Linked DNA regions of Azoarcus sp. CIB. The main gene of each other region encodes a partner of the protein of the gene in region 2 in a complex. Links are inferred from orthologs where the notes say so. Each region holds a gene or a part of one and is shown on either strand. Other genes may lie near its edges.

Region 1 (10,258 bases), 160 kb from region 2 along the record:
CGGATGTAGATGCAGTTCACGCCCTTGGGCACCGTCCGCTGCACCAGCGCCAGCAACTCCTTCTTGCCTCGCGCTTCGAGTTCCGTTTCCAGCTCGTAGGCCTTGTCGAAATGGTCCTCGATCGAGCGCTTGGTGCGCCCGGTGATGAAGATCATGTCGGTGATGCCGGCGGCGACTGCCTCTTCGACCGCGTACTGGATCAGCGGCTTGTCGACGATCGGCAGCATTTCCTTCGGGCTGGCCTTGGTGGCCGGCAGGAAGCGCGTGCCCATGCCGGCAACCGGGAATACCGCCTTGGTGACCTTTTTCATTGGATGACTCTCCCTTGTTTCATCTTTTGCTTCAGCCCGGCGTCTGGTCCGTGCCATATCTTCAACCTTGTTCGAGCAGGCGTCGCAGTCCGTCCTCGTCGAGGATCGCCACGCCGAGTTCTTCCGCCTTCGCGAGCTTGGAACCGGCTTCCGCGCCCGCAACCACGTAATCCGTCTTCTTCGATACCGACCCGCTGACCTTGCCGCCATGCGTCTCGATCAGGGCCTTCGCCTCGTCCCGGCTCATCGCCGGTAGCGTGCCGGTCAACACGAAGACCTTGCCGCTCGCACTGCCCGTGGCCGGAGCCGCGGGCTCACCCTCTTCCCACGTCACCCCCGCCGCGCGCAACTGCTCGATCACCTCGCGGTTGTGCGCTTCGGCAAGGAAGCCGGCAATGCTCTGTGCGACCACCGGTCCGACGTCGCGCACCTCCAACAACTGCTCCGGCGTCGCAGCCATCAGCGCGTCCAGCGAGCCGAAATGCCGCGCCAGATCCTTTGCCGTGGCCTCGCCGACATTGCGGATGCCGAGCGCGAAGATGAAGCGCGCCAGCGCCGTGTGCCGGCTCTTCTCGATTGCCGCGAGCAGGTTGGCCGCCGACTTCTCGGCCATGCGCGGCAGATTCGCCAGTGCCAGCACGCCCAGCTTGTACAGATCCGCCGGCGTCTTCACGATGCCCGCCTCGACGAGCTGGTCGACCAGCTTGTCGCCCAGCCCCTCGATGTCCATCGCGCGCCGCCCGGCGAAATGCAGCAGGGCCTGCTTGCGCTGCGCGGGACAGAACAGCCCGCCCGTGCAGCGCGCCACCACCTCGTCCTCGGCCTTCTCGACGTGCGACGCGCACACGGGGCAGCGCGTCGGCATTACGAAGGCTTGCTCACTGCCCGTGCGCCGCTCGACGACCGGACCGACGACCTCAGGTATAACGTCGCCGGCCCGCCGTACGATGACCTGATCGCCGATCAGCACGCCCTTGCGCAGGATTTCCTCTTCGTTGTGCAGGGTCGCGTTGGTCACCGTGACCCCGCCGACGAACACCGGCTTCAGGCGTGCGACCGGCGTCAGCGCGCCGGTGCGCCCGACCTGTACCTCGATGCCGAGTAGCTCGGTGATCTCTTCCTGCGCAGGGTACTTGTGCGCGACGGCCCAGCGCGGAGCACGCGAGACAAACCCAAGACTTAACTGGTCCTCACGGCGATTCACCTTGTAAACAACGCCATCAATATCATAGGGAAGATGTGCACGTTTATCGCCGATGCGTCGGTAATAATCCAGCAGTCCCTCTGGCCCTCGAACCACTTCATTCGCGGGGGCTACAACAAAGCCCCAACGATTTAACAGTGCAAGCGTCGCTGCATGGTCGGGTGGATGTAGCTGTCCCTCAATTTCAGCCAATGCATAGGCGAAAAATCGTAGCGGCCGCTTCGAGGTAATCCGTGAGTCTAGTTGTCGCAAACTACCAGCAGATGCATTACGCGGATTAGCAAATATTTTTTCCCCGGCGTTCAACTGACGTTGGTTCAAGCGCTCGAAATCAGCTCGTTGCATTAGCACTTCGCCTCGAATTTCGGCTCTCGCCGGAGGGCGGTCGACGTGTAGATGAAATGGTATCGATCGAACGGTACGGAGGTTAGCGGTAACATCCTCGCCAGTACTTCCATCGCCTCGGGTTGCACCTCGTACAAATTCGCCTTTTTCATAAATTAACGTAATTGCAAGTCCGTCAAGTTTTGGCTCAACGGCATATTCAATCACTGAGCGATCGAGTGCCTCCCTACAACGTCGGTCAAATGCAATTATTTCTTCCTCCGTAAACGCATTTGCTAGCGACAGCATAGGAATCTTATGCGGCACTTGGTTAAATGCGGGCTGTGGAGGACTACCTACTCGCTGCGTAGGTGAATTCGGTGTAACGAGCTCCGGAAACTCTTGCTCCAGCGCCTCCAGCTCGCGGAACAGACGGTCGTACTCCGCGTCCGGAATCGTCGGCGCGTCGAGGACGTAATACGCATAATTGTGCGCTTCGAGCTCGCGCCGCAGCTGCGCGGCGCGCTCGAACACCTGGGCCGAAGCGATCATCAGGCCGAGAACAGGCGCTGCGCCACGGGGCCGCCCGCCGGCACGTCCCCGCTCGCCATTTGCCCCTGGAAGTGCTGGATCTGGCTGCGGATCATCGCCGCCGCCTCTGCGCCGAAGGGCGCGCGGTTGTCGTCGACGACCGTTCCGTGCAGCGCGTCGGCCATCTGCATGGCCTGGCGCATCATGCGCTCGAAGGCAAACACGCCGTTCGGCACGCGCGGCACGTCGATCAGCAGCGTCAGGCCGCTGGTGGCGAGATCGCGCATCTCTTCGGCGGCGAACAGCGCCGGTTCCATGTTGCTCAGCGTGTAGAGGGTAGTGCCCTCCTCGTCGCGCGCATGGAAGGAGCCATCCGGGCCCAGCGTCATGCCGTGCGACTCGGCCAGCGCGCGGATCTTGGTGCCGACGAAGGGCTGGCCGTTGCTGACGACGTTGATGCCGATCTGCACGTCCACGTTCGCGCAGAACTTGTCCAGCTCGGCCGCGTTGCGCAGCGATTCGCCACGCGCCGGCAAATCCGCCGGCACCGCGAGGAACTGGTCGGCCACACGTTGCATGCCGCCGGAGAAGTGCAAGAAATCGTTCTCGCTGATCGGGCCCTGACGGTCCACCGTCTGCATCGCCGCACAGAACCAGTGGAAGGCACCCGCGCTATGCGCGTCGAGGGGGCGCCACAGGTTCGCCGCATCGTCGAAGGCGAACCAGCGCACGGGCTTGGAAATCCCCGTCAACTGCTCGCTCTGCGCGGCCCACAGGCGTGGCGCCTCCAGCGGCTCGATCGCCTCGATGCGGATCACGCAGTCGATGCGCCGATCGACGGCATCCGGCACCCCCGGCGTCACCTTGCGCACGCCTGAATCATGCACCGCCGCAGGCGCACGCCGGTTTTCGCTGTCGGCCTCACCCATCGAGGGCTCCAGGCGCTCGCCGGCAACGGCGTCCGCTGCGCCGTCCGCCGGTTCCAGCAGCACGTCGCGATGGTCCGACCTGAAGGCCTGCTCCGCCTCGCGGCGGTGTTTGCGTTCCTGCCACTTGTTGTAGGCCACGATTCCGACGACCGAAGCCACCCCCAGCGCCGCCAAGCCGATCTGCAATTCGTTATCCATCTTCCTTCCCGTTGTCGGTCCCGCCGCATCGCGCAGCGAACCTCGCAATTCTCTGGGCTTCGCAATCCACCTTGCCGCAGCGCCCCCGTTCCAGGGCGCGGCGGCGCTCATGTTCAGGCCGCTGCCGGCTCCGCCAAGCGCAACGCCTCTTCCATATCGACTTCCACCACGCGCGAGACGCCCTGTTCCTGCATCGTCACCCCCACGAGCTGCTGCGCGATCTCCATCGTGATCTTGCTGTGGCTGATGAAGATGAACTGCGTCTGCGATGACATGCGCTTCACCATCTGGCAATAACGCTCGGTATTCGTATCGTCCAGCGGCGCGTCCACCTCGTCAAGCATGCAGAACGGCGCAGGATTCAGCTGGAACATCGAGAACACCAGCGCGATCGCCGTCAGCGCCTTCTCGCCGCCCGACAGCAGGTGGATCGAGGTGTTCTTCTTCCCGGGCGGCTGGGCGACGATCTGGATCCCCGCGTCGAGGATCTCGTCGCCGGTGAGCACCAGCCGCGCCTGCCCGCCACCGAAGAGCTGCGGGAAGAGCGTGCCGAAATGCTGCGTCACGGTATTGTAGGTGTCCTGCAGCTGCTCGCGCGTCTCGCGGTCGATGCGGCGGATGGCATCCTCCAGCGTGTCGATCGCCTGCATCAGGTCGTCGAACTGCGCGTCGAGATAGCCCTTGCGCTCCTGCGCGCTGCGCAATTCATCCAATGCCGCCAGGTTGACCTGGCCCAGTTCCGCGATTTCGCGCGCCAGCCGCCCGACTTCCCGCACCAACGAACCCTCGCGCAGGTCGGGCGCGAGCAGCGGCTGCAGCGCCGCCTCGTCGGCCTGCGCCTCGACCAGCCGCTCGTCGAACTGCGCCGCCGCGAGTTCCGCCGCCTGCACGGCGAGCCGCAATTCGGCAACCCGTCCGCGTGCGGGCGCTGCCTCCTGCTCGGTGCGCAGGCGCAGCTCCTCGGTCTGCCTGAGCCGCATCGCTGCTGTTTCCAGCGCGTCGCGTCGCGCCGCCAGCGCCGTCTCGCGGCTCGCGCGCAGTTCCAGCGCCTCCTGCAGCGCGTCGCGGCTGCGGCCGCTGTCGGTCGCGTCGAGCTCGTGCCGGCGCGCCTCGGTTTCCGTTGCGATCCGCCCCAGCTGTTCGCCAGCCAGCTGCAGGTTGCGCGCGATGTCGTCGAGCTTGCCCGCGCACTCGCGCTCCGAAAAGCGCGCCTCCTGCAATTCGCGCGCGAGGGCTTGCTCGAGCGAGCGCGTCTCGCGCAGCACGTTGTCGCGCTCCGCCAGCACCTCCTGCGCGCCGTCGAGGCGCTCGCGCTGCAGCTCGGCCAGCTCCGCCGCGCGCGCCTGCTCCATCTCCGCACGGGCGAGGTGTTCGCGTTCGGTGGATTCGAGATGGACGATGTCCTCGAGGTCGCGCGCGAGCTGCGCCCGGCGCTCCTCTGCGCGCTGCCGCGCCTGCGTGAGCTTCAGGAGCTCGACCTGCTCGGCATGCACCTGCTGCTGTGCCGCCTGCAGCTCGCGCCGCAGCACATTGCCGCGATCCTGCAGCTCGGCCGCCACCCCCTCGGCCGCAGTCAGCGCTTCATGGGCGATATGGGCCTCCATTTCGAGCCCGTGCTGCTGTTCCGCCAGACCGTCGATCTCGCGCTGACGCTCCATGACGCCGTGCGTGCGGCTGTCCGGCGCGTAATGCACCAGGGCGTGCCGTGTAAGGATCTGCCCGCGCGGTCCGACGAGGCATTGGTGCGCAGCGAGTTCCCCGCGCCGCTCGACCCACGGCTCCAGGCCGTCGGTGGCCAGGCAGCCGCACAGCCAGTCGGCGACGATCGGCCGGAGCCCTTCATCCACAAACGAGATCTTGTCCATCAGCGCGAACGTACCGGGCAGCGCCGCAGGCTCGGCGGCCGCCTCCACCCCGTCGCCGAAGGCGAGCGCGAAGGATCCCGGCGGCGCGTCGTCGAACATCGCGCGCGCCGCTTCACTCACGTCGCCGGTCAGCGCCGCCAGCCGCTCGCGCAGCACGGCCTCGACCGCCCTCTCCCAGCCCGGCTCGACCCGCAGGTCGCGCCACAGCGGCGGCAGCTCGGACAGCTTGTGGCGCTTCAACCAGTCACCGAGCTGTCCCTGCGATTGCACCTTGGCCTGCAACTGCACGAGCGCATCGCGCCGCGCCCGCAGTTCGGTGAGGCGCCGCTGCACCTGCCGTTCGTGCTCGAGCGCGGCCTTCAGCGCGGCCTGCGCCTCGGGCAGGCGCATCTGGACGGCGGCGAGTTCTTCCTGATGACCTTCCTGCGCCTCGCGCAGGGCTTCGAGCCGCGCCTCCTGCTGGGCGACGACGGCCTCGTCCGGACCTTCGATGCCGCCCGATTCACCCGCCAGACGCCCGCGACGCTGGTTCAATGCATCCATCGCGCGCACGGCGCTCGCGCGGTTCGCCTCTTCGACGCGCAGCTGCTGCTCGGTCTGCGCGAGTTCGCGGCGCGCCGCGGCAACCGTGGTATCGGCAGCCTGCCGGGCAGCCTCCGCCTCGGGCAGGCGCTCTGCGATCTCGGCATGGCGCGCCTCGGCCTGCTCGGCGCGCATCGCCGCATTGTCGAGCAGACCGGTCCAGCGCTCGCGCTCCGCCTCCAGCGCCGTCTGGCGCTCCTGCCAGTGCGCCTCGTCGGTCGCGAGCTGTGCGAGCCGTGCCTCCAGCCGCTTGCGCGCGTCGTCGAGATGGCGCAGTTCGGCCTCCAGCCGCGTCACCTCCGCCGACACGGCGAAGAGGTCCGACTGCGCGGCATGCGTCGCCTCGGACGCCTCGAAGTGCCCCGCGCGCGCTTCCTCGACGGCGTTTTCCAGTTCCTGCAGGCGGGCGCTGTCAGCCTCCATCTTCGACGACAGCTGATTCAGTTCGCCCTCGACCCGCGCCTGCTCGGCCCGCGCTTCGTTGCGTTTGAGCAGCCACAATAGCTGCTGGCGCTGCGTGTGCGCGGCGTTCAGGTCGCGGTAGCGCGCGGCGATCTCCGCCTGCACTTCCAGGTGGCCGATACGCTCGCCCAGCTCCATGCGGATGTCATCGAGGCGAGCGAGGTTGTCGCGCGCATCGGACAGCCGACCTTCGGTCTCACGGCGGCGCTCGCGATACTTGGTAACGCCCGCGGCCTCCTCGAGGAAGCCGCGCACCTCCTCGGGACGCGCCTCGATGATGCGCGAGATCATGCCCTGCTCGATGATCGCGTAAGCGCGCGGCCCGAGACCGGTGCCGAGGAAGAGGTCGATCACGTCCTTGCGCCGGACCTGGACGTTGTTGAGGAAGTAGGTCGACTCGCCGCTGCGGTCGAGCACGCGCTTGACCGAGATTTCCGCATAGCGCGACCACTGCCCTGCGGCGCGACCCTCGGCGTTGTCGAACACCAGCTCGACGCTCGCGCGCGACACCGGCTTGCGCGTCGTCGAGCCGTTGAAGATCACGTCCTGCATCGACTCGCCGCGCAGCGCGCTCGCGCGCGTCTCGCCCAGCACCCAGCGCACGGCATCGATGATGTTCGACTTGCCGCAGCCGTTCGGCCCCACCACGCCGACGAGATTGCCGGGGGTGAGGACGGTGGTCGGATCGACGAAGGTCTTGAAACCGGCGAGTTTGAGCTTGGAGAGACGCACTTCGGGACGGAGCCGGGTCGAATCGGAGCTGGAGTTGTGTCGGGCGCGGGCCGGCCGGGGCCGGCGAAAGCGCGTCATGATAACATCGCGCGCTCAATGCCCTTGCCTTCAGGCACAGGCGCATGCCCATCGAAACAAGCCGAAACAGTCCGCCGTGAATCCGAACCTCGACCGCCTCCAGCCCTATCCCTTCGAAAAACTGCGCGCGCTGCTCGACGGCGTCGTTCCCCCGGCCGACCTGAAACTGATCCGCCTGTCGATCGGCGAACCCCAGCACCCGACTCCGCCCTTCATCATGCAGGCCCTCACGGACAATCTGCAGGGGCTCGCGAACTACCCCGCGACGATCGGCGGCGACCCGCTACGCGTGGCGATCGCCGGCTGGCTGGAACGCCGCTTCGGCCTGCCCAGGGTCGATCCGGCGACCCAGGTGCTGCCGGTCAACGGCTCGCGCGAAGCGCTGTTCGCCTTCGCCCAGGCGGTAATCGACGGCAGCCGCCCCGGCGCCAAGGTGCTGAGCCCGAACCCGTTCTACCAGATCTACGAAGGCGCGGCCCTGCTCGCCGGCGCCGAGCCGGTGTTCCTCAACAACCTGCCGGAAAACGGTTTCGGCTCGGATTTCGACAGCATTCCCGATGCGGTGTGGCGCGACGTCCAGCTGGTGTTCGTGTGCTCGCCGGGAAATCCGACCGGCCGCATGCTCTCGCAGGCGGAATGGGCGCGCCTGTTCGAGCTGTCGGACCGCTACGGCTTCGTGATCGCCGCCGACGAGTGCTACTCGGAGATCTACTTCGACGACGACGCGCCCCCGGTCGGTGCGATGCAGGCCGCCCACGCCCTCGGGCGCAGCGACTTCCGCAACCTCGTGATGTTCTCCAGCCTGTCCAAGCGCTCGAACGTGCCGGGCATGCGCTCGGGCTTCGTCGCCGGCGACGCGAAGGTGCTGAAGGGCTTTCTGCGCTACCGCACCTACCACGGCTGCGCAATGAGTCTGCCGATCCAGGCCGCCTCGGTGGCCGCGTGGAACGACGAGGCGCACGTCGTCGAGAACCGCCGCCTGTACCGCGAGAAGTTCGACCGCGCGATGCCGATCATCGCGAAGCACCTGAAAGTGCAGCGTCCCGACGCCGGTTTCTACCTCTGGGCGCAGACCCCCATCGGCGACACCGAGTTCGCCCGCCGCCTGCAGGCTGCATATAATGTGACGGTTCTGCCGGGCAGCTTCCTCGCCCGGGAATCGAACGGCGTCAATCCGGGCGCCGGGTTCGTGCGAATCGCACTCGTAGCCGAAACTGCAGAATGCGTCGAGGCCGCCGAGCGCATCGCCGCATTCTGCCAAACTCTTTGAAATACAAACGGAAACCCCCCATGCAAGACCTGCAAAAGATCATCGACGAAGCCTTCGAGAACCGCGCCAGCCTGTCGCCCTCTTCGGCCCCCGTAATCGTGCGCGACGCCGTTGCCACCGTCATCGACGGACTGGACAGCGGCAAGCTGCGCGTCGCCGAGAAGATCGACGGCACCTGGACCGTCAACCAGTGGATCAAGAAGGCCGTGCTGATCTCCTTCCGCCTGCGCGACAACGAGGTGCAGTCGGCCGGCGCGCTGAATTTCTTCGACAAGGTGCCGACCAAGTTCGGCGACTACACCCCCGAGCAGTTCCGCGAAGGCGGCTTCCGCGTCGTGCCGCCCGCCGTCGCGCGCAAGGGCAGCTTCATCGGCAAGAACGTCGTGCTGATGCCGTCCTACGTGAACATCGGCGCCTACGTCGATGAAGGCTCGATGGTCGACACCTGGGCCACCGTCGGCTCCTGCGCCCAGATCGGCAAGAACGTGCACCTGTCGGGCGGCGTCGGCATCGGCGGCGTGCTCGAACCGGTGCAGGCCGGCCCCGTCATCATCGAAGACAACGTCTTCGTCGGTGCGCGCTCGGAAGTGGTCGAAGGCGTGATCATCGAGGAGAACGCCGTGCTGTCGATGGGTGTGTACATCGGCCAGAGCACCAAGATCTACGACCGCGAGACCGGCGAGGTCTTCTATGGCCGCGTGCCGTCCGGCGCCGTCGTCGTGCCGGGCAGCCTGCCCTCGGCCGACGGCAAGTACAGCCTGTACTGCGCCGTGATCGTCAAGCGCGTCGACGCGCAGACCCGCGCCAAGACCGCCATCAACGAACTGTTGCGCGGCGCCTGATCGCCCTTTCCCGGGCGGCCGTGCGCGGCCGCCCCGACACCGAAGTCCGCCCAACCACGCTCAGGAGAATCTCCGGATGATTTTCGACAAGCTGTTCCAACTGATGGCGGAAAAGCTCGCTTCGGACATCTTTATCTCAGCCGGCGCCCCGATCCACATCAAGATCCAGGGCATCACCATGCCGATCAACCAGCAGGTCATGGATCCCGCCATGATCAAGCGGATGATCTACGAGATGATGAACCCGGAGCAGATCGAGACCTTCGAGCGCGAGAAGGAGCTCAACCTGTCCTTCGGCCGGCGCGACTTCGGCAATTTCCGCGTCAACGTCTTCTGGCAGCGCCACAGTATCGCAATCGTGGTGCGCTACATCCAGGGCGAGATCCCCTCGCTCGAATCCCTGGGCCTGCCGCCCGTGCTGTCCGAAGTCGTGACCGAAAAACGCGGCCTGATCCTCGTCGTCGGCGCGACCGGCTCCGGCAAATCGACGACGCTCGCGTCGATGATCGACCACCGCAACCGCAACCGCTCCGGCCACATCCTCACGGTCGAGGACCCGATCGAATACCTGTTCAAGCACCGCAAGTCGGTCGTCAACCAGCGCGAGGTCGGCATCGACACCCTGAGCTGGCACGAGGCGCTGCGCAACGCGATGCGCCAGGCGCCCGACTGCATCCTGATCGGCGAAATCCGCGACCGCGAGACGATGCAGGCCGCCCTGTCCTACTCGCAGACGGGCCACCTGTGCCTCGCGACGCTGCATGCGAACAACGCCTACCACGCGCTGAACCGCATCGTTAACTTCTTCCCGCTGGAAAACCGTTCCCTGCTCTTCCTCGACCTTGCGGTCGCGCTCAAGTGCATCATCTCCCAGCGCCTCGTGCGCAAACCCGACGGCATGCGCATTCCGGCGGTCGAGATCCTCATGAA
Region 2 (9,065 bases):
TTGGCGAGTGAGCCATCGTTGGTGAACAGCAGCAGGCCGGAGGTGTTGAAATCGAGCCGGCCGACGGCGATCCAGCGCCCCTTGCGCAGCAGCGGCAGGCGTTCGAAGACAGTCGGCCGCCCGTCCGGATCTTCGCGCGAAACGATCTCGCCTTCGGGCTTGTGGTAGATCAGCACGCGCGGCGCACGCGTGGTGAACCTCACGGAAACGAGTCTGCCATTGACCTTGACGCGGTCCCCGGGACCGATCTTCTGGCCCAGTTCCGCAGGTTCGCCATTGACGGTGATGCGCCCGGCGACGACCCATTCCTCGATCTCGCGCCGCGAGCCGACCCCCAGCCGGGCGAGGACTTTCTGCAGCCGTTCCGGTTCGTGCTCTTCCCGCGGCGCTCCACGCCCCGCAGCCTGCCCCCGCCGGGGCGGATGTTCGCGCTGCTGCTCCGCGGGCATTCCGACAGCGTCGGGCAGACGGGCGCCGCGCGCGCGGGCGGACTGCGGCCCGCCGGCGGGCTCAGCCTTCTTCTTCGTTGGCGGCCGGAGCGGCCGATTGGATTTCTTTGGTGTCGACAAGGTCCATGATCCTTTCAATTTCGGTTAGCGCGGGCAACTCGGTAAGGCTTCGCAGGCCGAGGTCGTCGAGAAACCGCCGTGTCGTCGCGAACAGGGCCGGACGCCCCGGGGTGTCGCGATGACCGACGATATCTATCCATCCCCGCGACTCGAGCGTCTTCAGCACGTTCGGGGATACGGCCACGCCGCGGATATCCTCGATGTCGCCGCGCGTGACGGGCTGACGATAGGCGATGATCGCGAGCGTTTCCAGTACGGCGCGCGAATACTTTGGCGGCTTTTCTTCCTTGAGCCGATCAAGGAAGACCTGATACTCGGGTCGCGTCTGGAAACGCCACCCGGAGGCGATCTGCACCAGCTCGACGCCCCGCCCCGTCCAGTCGCCGCGCAGCTCGTCGAGCAGGCGCCGGACGAGATCCGCCCCGGGATCGGGATCGAACAGGCGCCGGACATCCGCGACCTGCAACGGTGCGCATGCCGCCAGCAGCGCCGTCTCGATCACGCGCTTGAAGTCTTCAGGCGTCGTTGGCTGCATCGGCGAGTTTCACGTAGATCGGCGCGAAGGGCTCGTTCTGGGCGACCTGCACGAGCTTTTCCTTCACGAGTTCGAGCACAGCGAGAAAGCTCACGACCACGCTGGCCGGACCGCGCGCGGAGTCGAACAGGGAGTCGAAGACGACGAAGCTGCCATCCGCCAGCTTACGCAAGATCGTCGTCATGTGCTCGCGCACCGACAATTCGTCGCGCTTCACCTGGTGATGCTGCGTGAGACGGGCGTTCTTCATGATCTTGAGCCAAGCGAACTGCAGATCGTGCAGGCTGACGTCAGGCAGGCGCTCGACGACCTTCTCGGCCACGAAGATGCTAACCCACTCGTGATCGCGTTCGATCCGCGGCAAAGCGTCGATCCGCGCTGCCGCCATCTTCATCTGCTCGTATTCGAGCAGCCGGCGCACGAGTTCGGCGCGCGGATCGAGCGACTCGTCCTCGCGCTCGCGCGGCGGACGCGGCAGCAGCATGCGCGACTTGATCTCCAGCAGCGTCGCGGCCATCAGCAGGTAGTCGGCCGCAAGCTCCAGATTGTGCCGGCGCATCGCCTCGACGTAGCCGAGGTACTGCCCCGTGAGCGGCGCCATCGGAATGTCGAGGATGTTGAGGTTGGCCTTGCGGATCAGGTAGAGCAGCAGGTCGAGCGGCCCCTCGAAGGCGTCGAGAAAGACTTCGAGTGCGTCGGGCGGGATGTAGAGATCCTTGGGCAGCTCGAGGAGCGGCTCACCGTACAGGCGAGCGAAGACCTCGACCGGGACAGGCGTCTCGGCCGGGGCCAGTGCGAGCGGCAGGTTCATACCGCATTCATCCTGCGAGCCTTTGCCGGCGCGTCAGCGATACGAGAGGCCCATCGCCTCGCGCACGTCGCGCATCGTCTCTTCGGCCAGCACGCTCGCCCGTTCGCAGCCGTCGGCCACGATGCGCCGCATCGATGCGGGATCCTGGATATAGCGCTGGGCGCGCTCGTGCATGACGACCTGTTCCTTGAGAACGCCGTCGATGACCGGTTGCTTGCACTCGATGCAGCCGATGCCGGCGCTGCGACAGCCCTTCTGGACCCAGCTGCGGGTGTCGTCGTCGGAATAGATGACGTGGAACTGCCACACCGGGCATTTGTCCGGATCGCCCGGATCGGTGCGGCGGACACGCGCCGGGTCGGTCTGCATGGTGCGGATCTTCTTCGTGACCGTAGCAGGATCCTCGCGCAGGAAGATGGTATTGCCGTAACTCTTCGACATCTTCTGGCCGTCCAGGCCGGGCATGCGGGCCGCCTCGGTGAGGAGCGCGCCCGGCTCCACCAAAATCATCTTGCCGCTGCCTTCGAGGTAGCCGTGCAGACGCTCGAGATCGACATGTCCCACGCTGCCGGCGTCGCGCAGGATGAGCCGCGCCTGCGCGAGGGCCTCGGCGTCGCCCTCCTGCTGGTAGCGCTTGCGCAGCTCGTCGAACAGCTTGCCGGTCTTGCCGCCCAGCCTCTTCACGGCATCCCTCGCCTTATCCTCGAAGCCGGGCTCACGCCCGAAGAGGTGGTTGAAGCGGCGGGCGATCTCGCGCGTGAACTCGATGTGCGGCACCTGGTCCTCACCGACCGGGACCTTGTCGGCACGGTACAGGAGGATGTCCGCCGACATTAGAAGCGGGTAACCGAGGAAGCCGTAGGTCGCGAGGTCCTTGTGAGCGAGCTTCTCCTGCTGGTCCTTGTAGGTCGGAACCCGTTCGAGCCAGCCGACCGGCGAAATCATCGACAGCAGCAGGTGCAGTTCGGCGTGCTGGGGCAGCTTGGACTGTATGAAGATCGTCGCTTTCTCGGGATCGACGCCGGCCGCGAGCCAGTCGACGAGCATGTCCCACACGCTGTCGGCGATGACCTCGGGGCTGTCATAAACCGTGGTAAGCGCGTGCCAGTCGGCGACGAAGAACAGGCAGGGATATTCTTCCTGCAGCTTGACCCAGTTCTTGAGCACACCGTGGTAGTGGCCGAGATGAAGCCGCCCGGTCGGGCGCATGCCAGAGAGAACGCGTTCTGCGTACATGATTTAGAACCCGAAAAGCATCGCGAGAAGTGTCTGGAAGAGTGCGATCAGCGGCCACAGGATGTGACCGAGGATGCCGGTAAAAAGGAGCACGAGAAGAATCGGAAAACCGTAGGGCTCGATGCGCGAGAACTTCCATGCCAACCGGTGCGGCAGCAGGCTGACGGCGATGCGACCTCCGTCGAGCGGCGGGATCGGCAGGAGATTGAGCAGCATCAGCACCGAATTGATCTGGATGCCGGCCATGCCCATCTCGCGCATCGGCTCCGCGTAGGTGCCGTGCGGATCGGACATGCCGAACTTCAGCAGCAGGGCCCAGCCGAGGGCCATGAGGAAATTCATGAACGGACCCGCCGCAGCAACCCACAGCATGTCCGCCTTCGGCCGGCGCAGGCGGTTGAAGTTGACGGGCACGGGCTTGGCCCAGCCGAACAGCATTCCGCCGCCGCCCAGCAGCGAACTGAGCGCGAGAATGGCGCCCGGCACGAGCACGGTTCCCACCGGGTCGATGTGCTTGAACGGGTTGAGCGTGATACGCCCTTCCTGCTCCGCGGTGGGATCGCCGAAATGCCGCGCCACATAGCCGTGCGCAGCCTCGTGCAGCGTGATGGCAAGCAGCACCGGCAAAGCCCAGATGGCAAGGGTGGAGATCAGCGAATCCATGAAGTCAGGGGGGCAAAACGTTGCATTCTAGCAGAGCGGGCAAATCCCCTCCGCCCCCACGCGCGGTCCGCCCGTGCGCTCAGTCGACTTCGAATCCGAACGGCGCCAGGTCCCCGCGGCCCGCGCGGATCAGCACCGGGGCGCCCGACGTGAGGTCGATCACGGTCGTCGCCTCGGGACCACAATAGCCGGCCTCGATGACCAGTTCGACCTGCTTCTCGAGGCGGTCGCGGATTTCCTCCGGGTCGGTCAGGGGAAAGTCGTCGTCCGGCAGCAGGAGCGTCGAGGTGAGGATGGGTTCGTCGAGCTCCTGCAACAGCGCGGCCACCACGGGATGCTCGGGAACGCGCAGGCCGATGGTCTTGCGCTTCGGATGCAGCACTCGCCGGGGCAATTCCTTGGAGCCCTCGAGGATGAAGGTATACGGGCCGGGCGTGACGGCCTTCAGCAGACGATACTGGGCGTTATCGACCTTCGCGTACTTCGCGATCTCCGAGAGGTCGCGGCACATCAGCGTGAAGTTGTGACGTTCATCCACGCCGCGCAGCCGCCGGATCCGCTGCAGCAGGTCGGGGTCGCCAGTGATGCCGCCGAGCGCATAGGCCGAATCGGTCGGAAATGCCACGAGCCCGCCGGCGCGCATGATCTCGGCCGCCTGGCGGATCAGCCGTGGCTGGGGTAATTCGGGGTGAAGTGAAAAGAACTGGGCCATGAATGCTTCCGGGTCAGGAGTGCAGGTCGGCGGCCGGCGCAGCAGCGCGGAGTCGCGACCACACGGGAACGAGGTCGGGCGGCAGTGGATCGCAGCGCCCGAGATCGACGGGGCTCTCGCTGCTGCCGTGGAAATCGGAGGCACGCGAGGCTAGCAGCCCGCGGCGGCGCGCGACGCTTGCGAAGCGCTGCACATCGGACGCCGCATGGGCGCCGGAAACGACCTCCAGCGCGCCGCCGCCGCAGGCGACGAAGTCGTCGAAGAGCGCCTCCATGTCGCTTGCGGAAAGACGGTAGCGCCCCGGGTGAGCAATCACCGCGATACCCCCCGCCGCGCGGATCCAGCCGACCGCATCCTCGAGCCGCGCCCAGACATGGGGAACGAACCCGGGCTTGCCGCGGGCCAGGTAGTAGCGAAACACCGTCGCGACATCGGGAATCAGTCCGGTCGCAACGATGTGACGCGCGAAATGTGCGCGGCCGACCATCGCCGGATTGCGCGCAAACCGGCGCGCGCCTTCGAGCACGCCATGCAGTCCGACGGCATCAAGCGCGTCGCTCATCGCCTGTGCGCGCTGCTCGCGCCCGCTGCGCACCTGCACCAGGCCCTCGAGCAGCAGCGCATTGCGGTGGTCTATCCCGAGACCGACGACATGGATCGTCTCGTCGCGAAAAGTCACCGAAATCTCCACCCCCGGCACCAGGACGATGCCGCACTTGCGGGCGGTCGCCTCCGCCTCGTCGATCCCGCCGACCTCGTCGTGATCGGTGAGCGCAAGCAGTTCGACGCCATTGGCCGCCGCACGCCGCACCACCTCGGCGGGCGTCAGCCAGCCGTCGGAAACGGTCGAGTGGCAGTGAAGATCGGCATTCAGGAGCATTGTCGGGGGGAGCCTGCGGCGCTATCCCGGCGGGAAACCGGGATTGATGTTTTTTTATGATAGCAAACCGCAGGGCCGCCCCGGCCGTTGCCAGTCCCTCCCCTTGGTGCTATCGTCCGCCCGTCGCGCGGGGGAGCTTACTGGCAAGGGAATCGCCGATGGCAATGCTCCGGAGATCGCGCATGCAAGTAGACCGAATGCCGGCCCGGCGAACGACGCGAGCATGTGGAGCGCTTGCAGCGGCCGGCGCATCGACTGGCTTGCAGTCTCGACAACCGATTCCGCGTTTCGGCAGGAGTCCCCCGTTCCCATGCAGACGCCTGTTCACTCCGCCCGATCCGTCACCCTTCTCACGCCGCCCGATGGTCCCCGCAAGGGGAACACGCTGCGGCAATGGGCGAGCGGTGCCGGCGGTCCGCCTGCCTGAGGCCGACCTTCCGATTTTTCCCGACGCAACACTGCATCCGGACCGAGAGCCCGGCATACGAACCTTCCATCACTGGAGCCCGCCATGAGCAACATTCCCGCAAATCTGAAGTACACCGCGTCGCACGAGTGGATCCGCGTCGAAGCCGACGGCACGCTGACCGTGGGGGTGACCGATCACGCCCAGGAAGCGCTGGGTGACGTGGTCTACCTTGAGCTGCCCGAGGCGGGCCGCAGCCTTGCTGCGGGTGAAACGTGCGCGGTGATCGAGTCGGTCAAGGCGGCATCGGACATCTACGCTCCGGTATCGGGCGAGGTCGTCGAATCCAACCAGGCGGCCGTCGATGCGCCCGAGTCGGTGAATGCCGACGCCTACGCGACCTGGCTGTTCAAAATCAGGCCCGATGCTGGAGCAGATATCGGCAAGCTGCTCGACGCCGCCGGCTACGAAGCCGTCGCCAACGCCTGATCCCGCCGCACGCACCTCCCTTCCGGGCCGACGAAGCGCGGCCCGGTACACCAGTCGAGTTTTCTTCATGTCGAACACCCCTGCCTCCTCCTCCGTGCGCGCACCCCTGTCCCGGCTCGAGCAGCGCGACGCCTTCATCGCCCGCCACATCGGGCCGAATCCCGCCGAGGTCGCGAAGATGCTCGCGGCTATTGGCGTGCCGACACTGGACGCGCTGATCGACCAGACCGTCCCTGCCGCGATTCGGCTGCCCGCGCCGCTGCCCCTGGGCGCGGCAAAGCCGGAGCACGAGGCGCTGGCCGAACTGCGTGCGATCGCGCAGAAGAACGTCGTGAAGAAATCGCTGATCGGCATGGGCTATTACGGCACCCACACGCCGGCGGTGATCCTGCGCAACGTCATGGAGAACCCCGGCTGGTATACCGCCTACACCCCCTATCAGGCCGAAATCTCCCAGGGCCGCCTGGAGGCGCTGCTGAACTACCAGCAGATGGTGATCGACCTCACCGGACTGGAACTCGCGAACGCGTCGCTGCTCGATGAAGCCACGGCGGCTGCCGAGGCGATGACGATGGCGCGGCGGGTGAGCAAATCGAAGGCGAATGCCTTCTTCGTCGACGAGGCCTGCTTCCCGCAAACCATCGATGTCGTGCGCACCCGCGCGACGTATTTCGGCTTCGAACTGGTGTTCGGCCCGGCCGCCCGCGCGGCCGAGCACGAAGTATTCGGCGCGCTGCTGCAGTATCCGAACGAGCGCGGCGAAATCGCCGACCTCGGCGACACGATCGCGGCACTGAAGGCAAAGGGCGCGGTGACCGCCGTCGCATCCGACCTGATGGCGCTGGTGCTGCTCAAGTCCCCCGCTTCGATGGGCGCCGACATCGCGCTCGGCTCGGCCCAGCGTTTCGGCGTACCGATGGGCTTCGGCGGCCCGCACGCCGCCTTCTTCGCCACGCGCGAAGCCAATGTGCGCGCGATGCCGGGCCGCATCATCGGCGTATCGAAGGACACGCGCGGCAAGACGGCACTGCGCATGACGCTGCAGACCCGCGAGCAGCATATCCGCCGCGAGAAGGCGAACTCGAACATCTGTACCTCGCAGGTACTGCTCGCGAACATGGCCGGGTTCTACGCGGTGTATCACGGCCCGGAAGGACTGCGCACGATCGCGGCGCGCGTCCACCGCCTTGCCGCGATCCTCGCCGAAGGGCTGCGCCGGGCCGGATTCCCGGTGCCGACGACGGCCTTCTTCGACACACTGCAGGTCGAAACCAGCGCGCGGACTGGCGAGATCGCCGCCGCGTGCGACGCCGCGGGCTTCAACCTGCGCAAGGTCTCGGACAACATGCTCGGCATCTCGGTCGATGAAACGACGACGGCTGCCGACATCGCTGCAGTGCTGCAGTGCTTCGGCGCGAGCGCCGACATCGCCGCGCTCGACGCCGTGGTCGCCGCCAATGGGGGCGCCATCCCGCCGGCGCTGCTGCGCGACGATGCGATCCTGAAGCACCCGGTGTTCAACACGCACCACACCGAACACCAGATGCTGCGCTACCTGAAGAAGCTGCAGAACCGCGATCTCGCCCTCGACCACTCGATGATCTCGCTCGGCAGCTGCACGATGAAGCTCAATGCGACGAGCGAGATGATCCCCGTGACCTGGCCGGAATTCGCAAACATGCATCCGTTCGCGCCGCGCGAGGAGGCGGCCGGCTGCCTCGAGATGATCGAGGGACTGGCGGACTACCTCAAGGCGGTCACCGGCTTCCCCGCGATCTGCATGCAGCCGAACTCGGGCGCCCAGGGCGAGTATGCCGGTCTCGTGGCAATCGCCCGCTATCACGCCAGCCGCGGCGAAGCACATCGCAACGTGTGCCTGATCCCGAAATCGGCGCACGGCACGAACCCCGCGACAGCGCAGATGTGCGGCATGGAAGTGGTGGTGGTCGCGTGCGACGACAAAGGCAACGTGGAGGTCGCCGACCTGCGGGCGAAAGCCGCGCAGCATGCCGAGCGACTTGCCGCGCTGATGATCACCTACCCCTCGACCCACGGCGTATTCGAGGAGGCGATCCGCGAGATCTGCGCCATCGTGCATGAGCACGGCGGCCAGGTTTACATGGACGGCGCCAACCTCAACGCCCAGGTCGGGCTGACCTCGCCGGCGCACATCGGCGCGGACGTCAGCCACATGAACCTGCACAAGACCTTCTGCATCCCGCACGGCGGAGGCGGACCGGGCATGGGGCCGATCGGCCTCGCAGCGCATCTTGCCCCCTTCATGGCCGATCACGTCGTTGCCGCGACCGGCGGCGAGGACCGCCCGAACAAGGGCCAGGGCGCGGTCAGCGCTGCGCCCTTCGGCTCGGCGAGCATCCTCCCGATCTCGTGGATGTACATCGCGATGATGGGCGGAGAAGGTCTCCGGCAGGCCACGCAGGCGGCGATCCTCAACGCCAACTACGTCGCCAGCCGGCTCGCCGACCATTACCCGGTGCTGTACACGGGCTCGCAGGGGCGCGTCGCGCACGAGTGCATCCTGGACGTCCGCCCAATCAAGGCGGCGACGGGAATCAGCGAGGTGGATATCGCCAAGCGCCTGATGGACTACGGCTTCCACGCACCGACGATGTCCTTCCCGGTGGCCGGCACGATCATGGTCGAGCCCACCGAGTCGGAAGACCTGGGCGAGCTGGACCGTTTCGTCGACGCGATGATTTCCATCCGCAACGAGATCCGCGAGATCGAGGCCGGTCGCTGGGCC

The links.
Region 1: the proteins of AzCIB_RS12990 (region 2) and smc are in contact, whole or in part, in a crystal structure (PDB 3ZGX), measured with the Bacillus subtilis proteins. The link is inferred for Azoarcus sp. CIB from one-to-one orthologs.

The regions. Positions count from the first base shown.
Region 1 is NZ_CP011072.1:3,093,310-3,103,567, forward strand. The notes cover bases 3,411-7,524. They hold smc (chromosome segregation protein SMC), read right to left. Parts: upstream 7,139-7,524; coding sequence 3,611-7,138; downstream 3,411-3,610. Other genes in these bases: AzCIB_RS13640 (cell division protein ZipA), read right to left, coding at 3,411-3,497; dapC (succinyldiaminopimelate transaminase), read left to right, coding at 7,293-7,524. Also shown: UTP--glucose-1-phosphate uridylyltransferase GalU, read right to left, coding at 1-311; NAD-dependent DNA ligase LigA, read right to left, coding at 373-2,391; more of AzCIB_RS13640, read right to left, coding at 2,391-3,410; more of dapC, read left to right, coding at 7,525-8,486; dapD (2,3,4,5-tetrahydropyridine-2,6-dicarboxylate N-succinyltransferase), read left to right, coding at 8,507-9,328; AzCIB_RS13660 (PilT/PilU family type 4a pilus ATPase), read left to right, coding at 9,405-10,258. UniProt on the Bacillus subtilis protein: Required for chromosome condensation and partitioning.
Region 2 is NZ_CP011072.1:2,935,260-2,944,324, forward strand. The notes cover bases 1-2,921. They hold AzCIB_RS12990 (segregation and condensation protein A), read right to left. Parts: upstream 1,916-2,921; coding sequence 1,085-1,915; downstream 1-1,084. Other genes in these bases: rluB (23S rRNA pseudouridine(2605) synthase RluB), read right to left, coding at 1-449; scpB (SMC-Scp complex subunit ScpB), read right to left, coding at 511-1,104; AzCIB_RS12995 (tryptophan--tRNA ligase), read right to left, coding at 1,949-2,921. Also shown: more of AzCIB_RS12995, read right to left, coding at 2,922-3,151; AzCIB_RS13000 (site-2 protease family protein), read right to left, coding at 3,155-3,814; AzCIB_RS13005 (L-threonylcarbamoyladenylate synthase), read right to left, coding at 3,894-4,526; AzCIB_RS13010 (3',5'-nucleoside bisphosphate phosphatase), read right to left, coding at 4,540-5,406; glycine cleavage system protein GcvH, read left to right, coding at 5,918-6,301; gcvP (aminomethyl-transferring glycine dehydrogenase), read left to right, coding at 6,369-9,065. UniProt on the Bacillus subtilis protein: Participates in chromosomal partition during cell division. May act via the formation of a condensin-like complex containing Smc and ScpB that pull DNA away from mid-cell into both cell halves.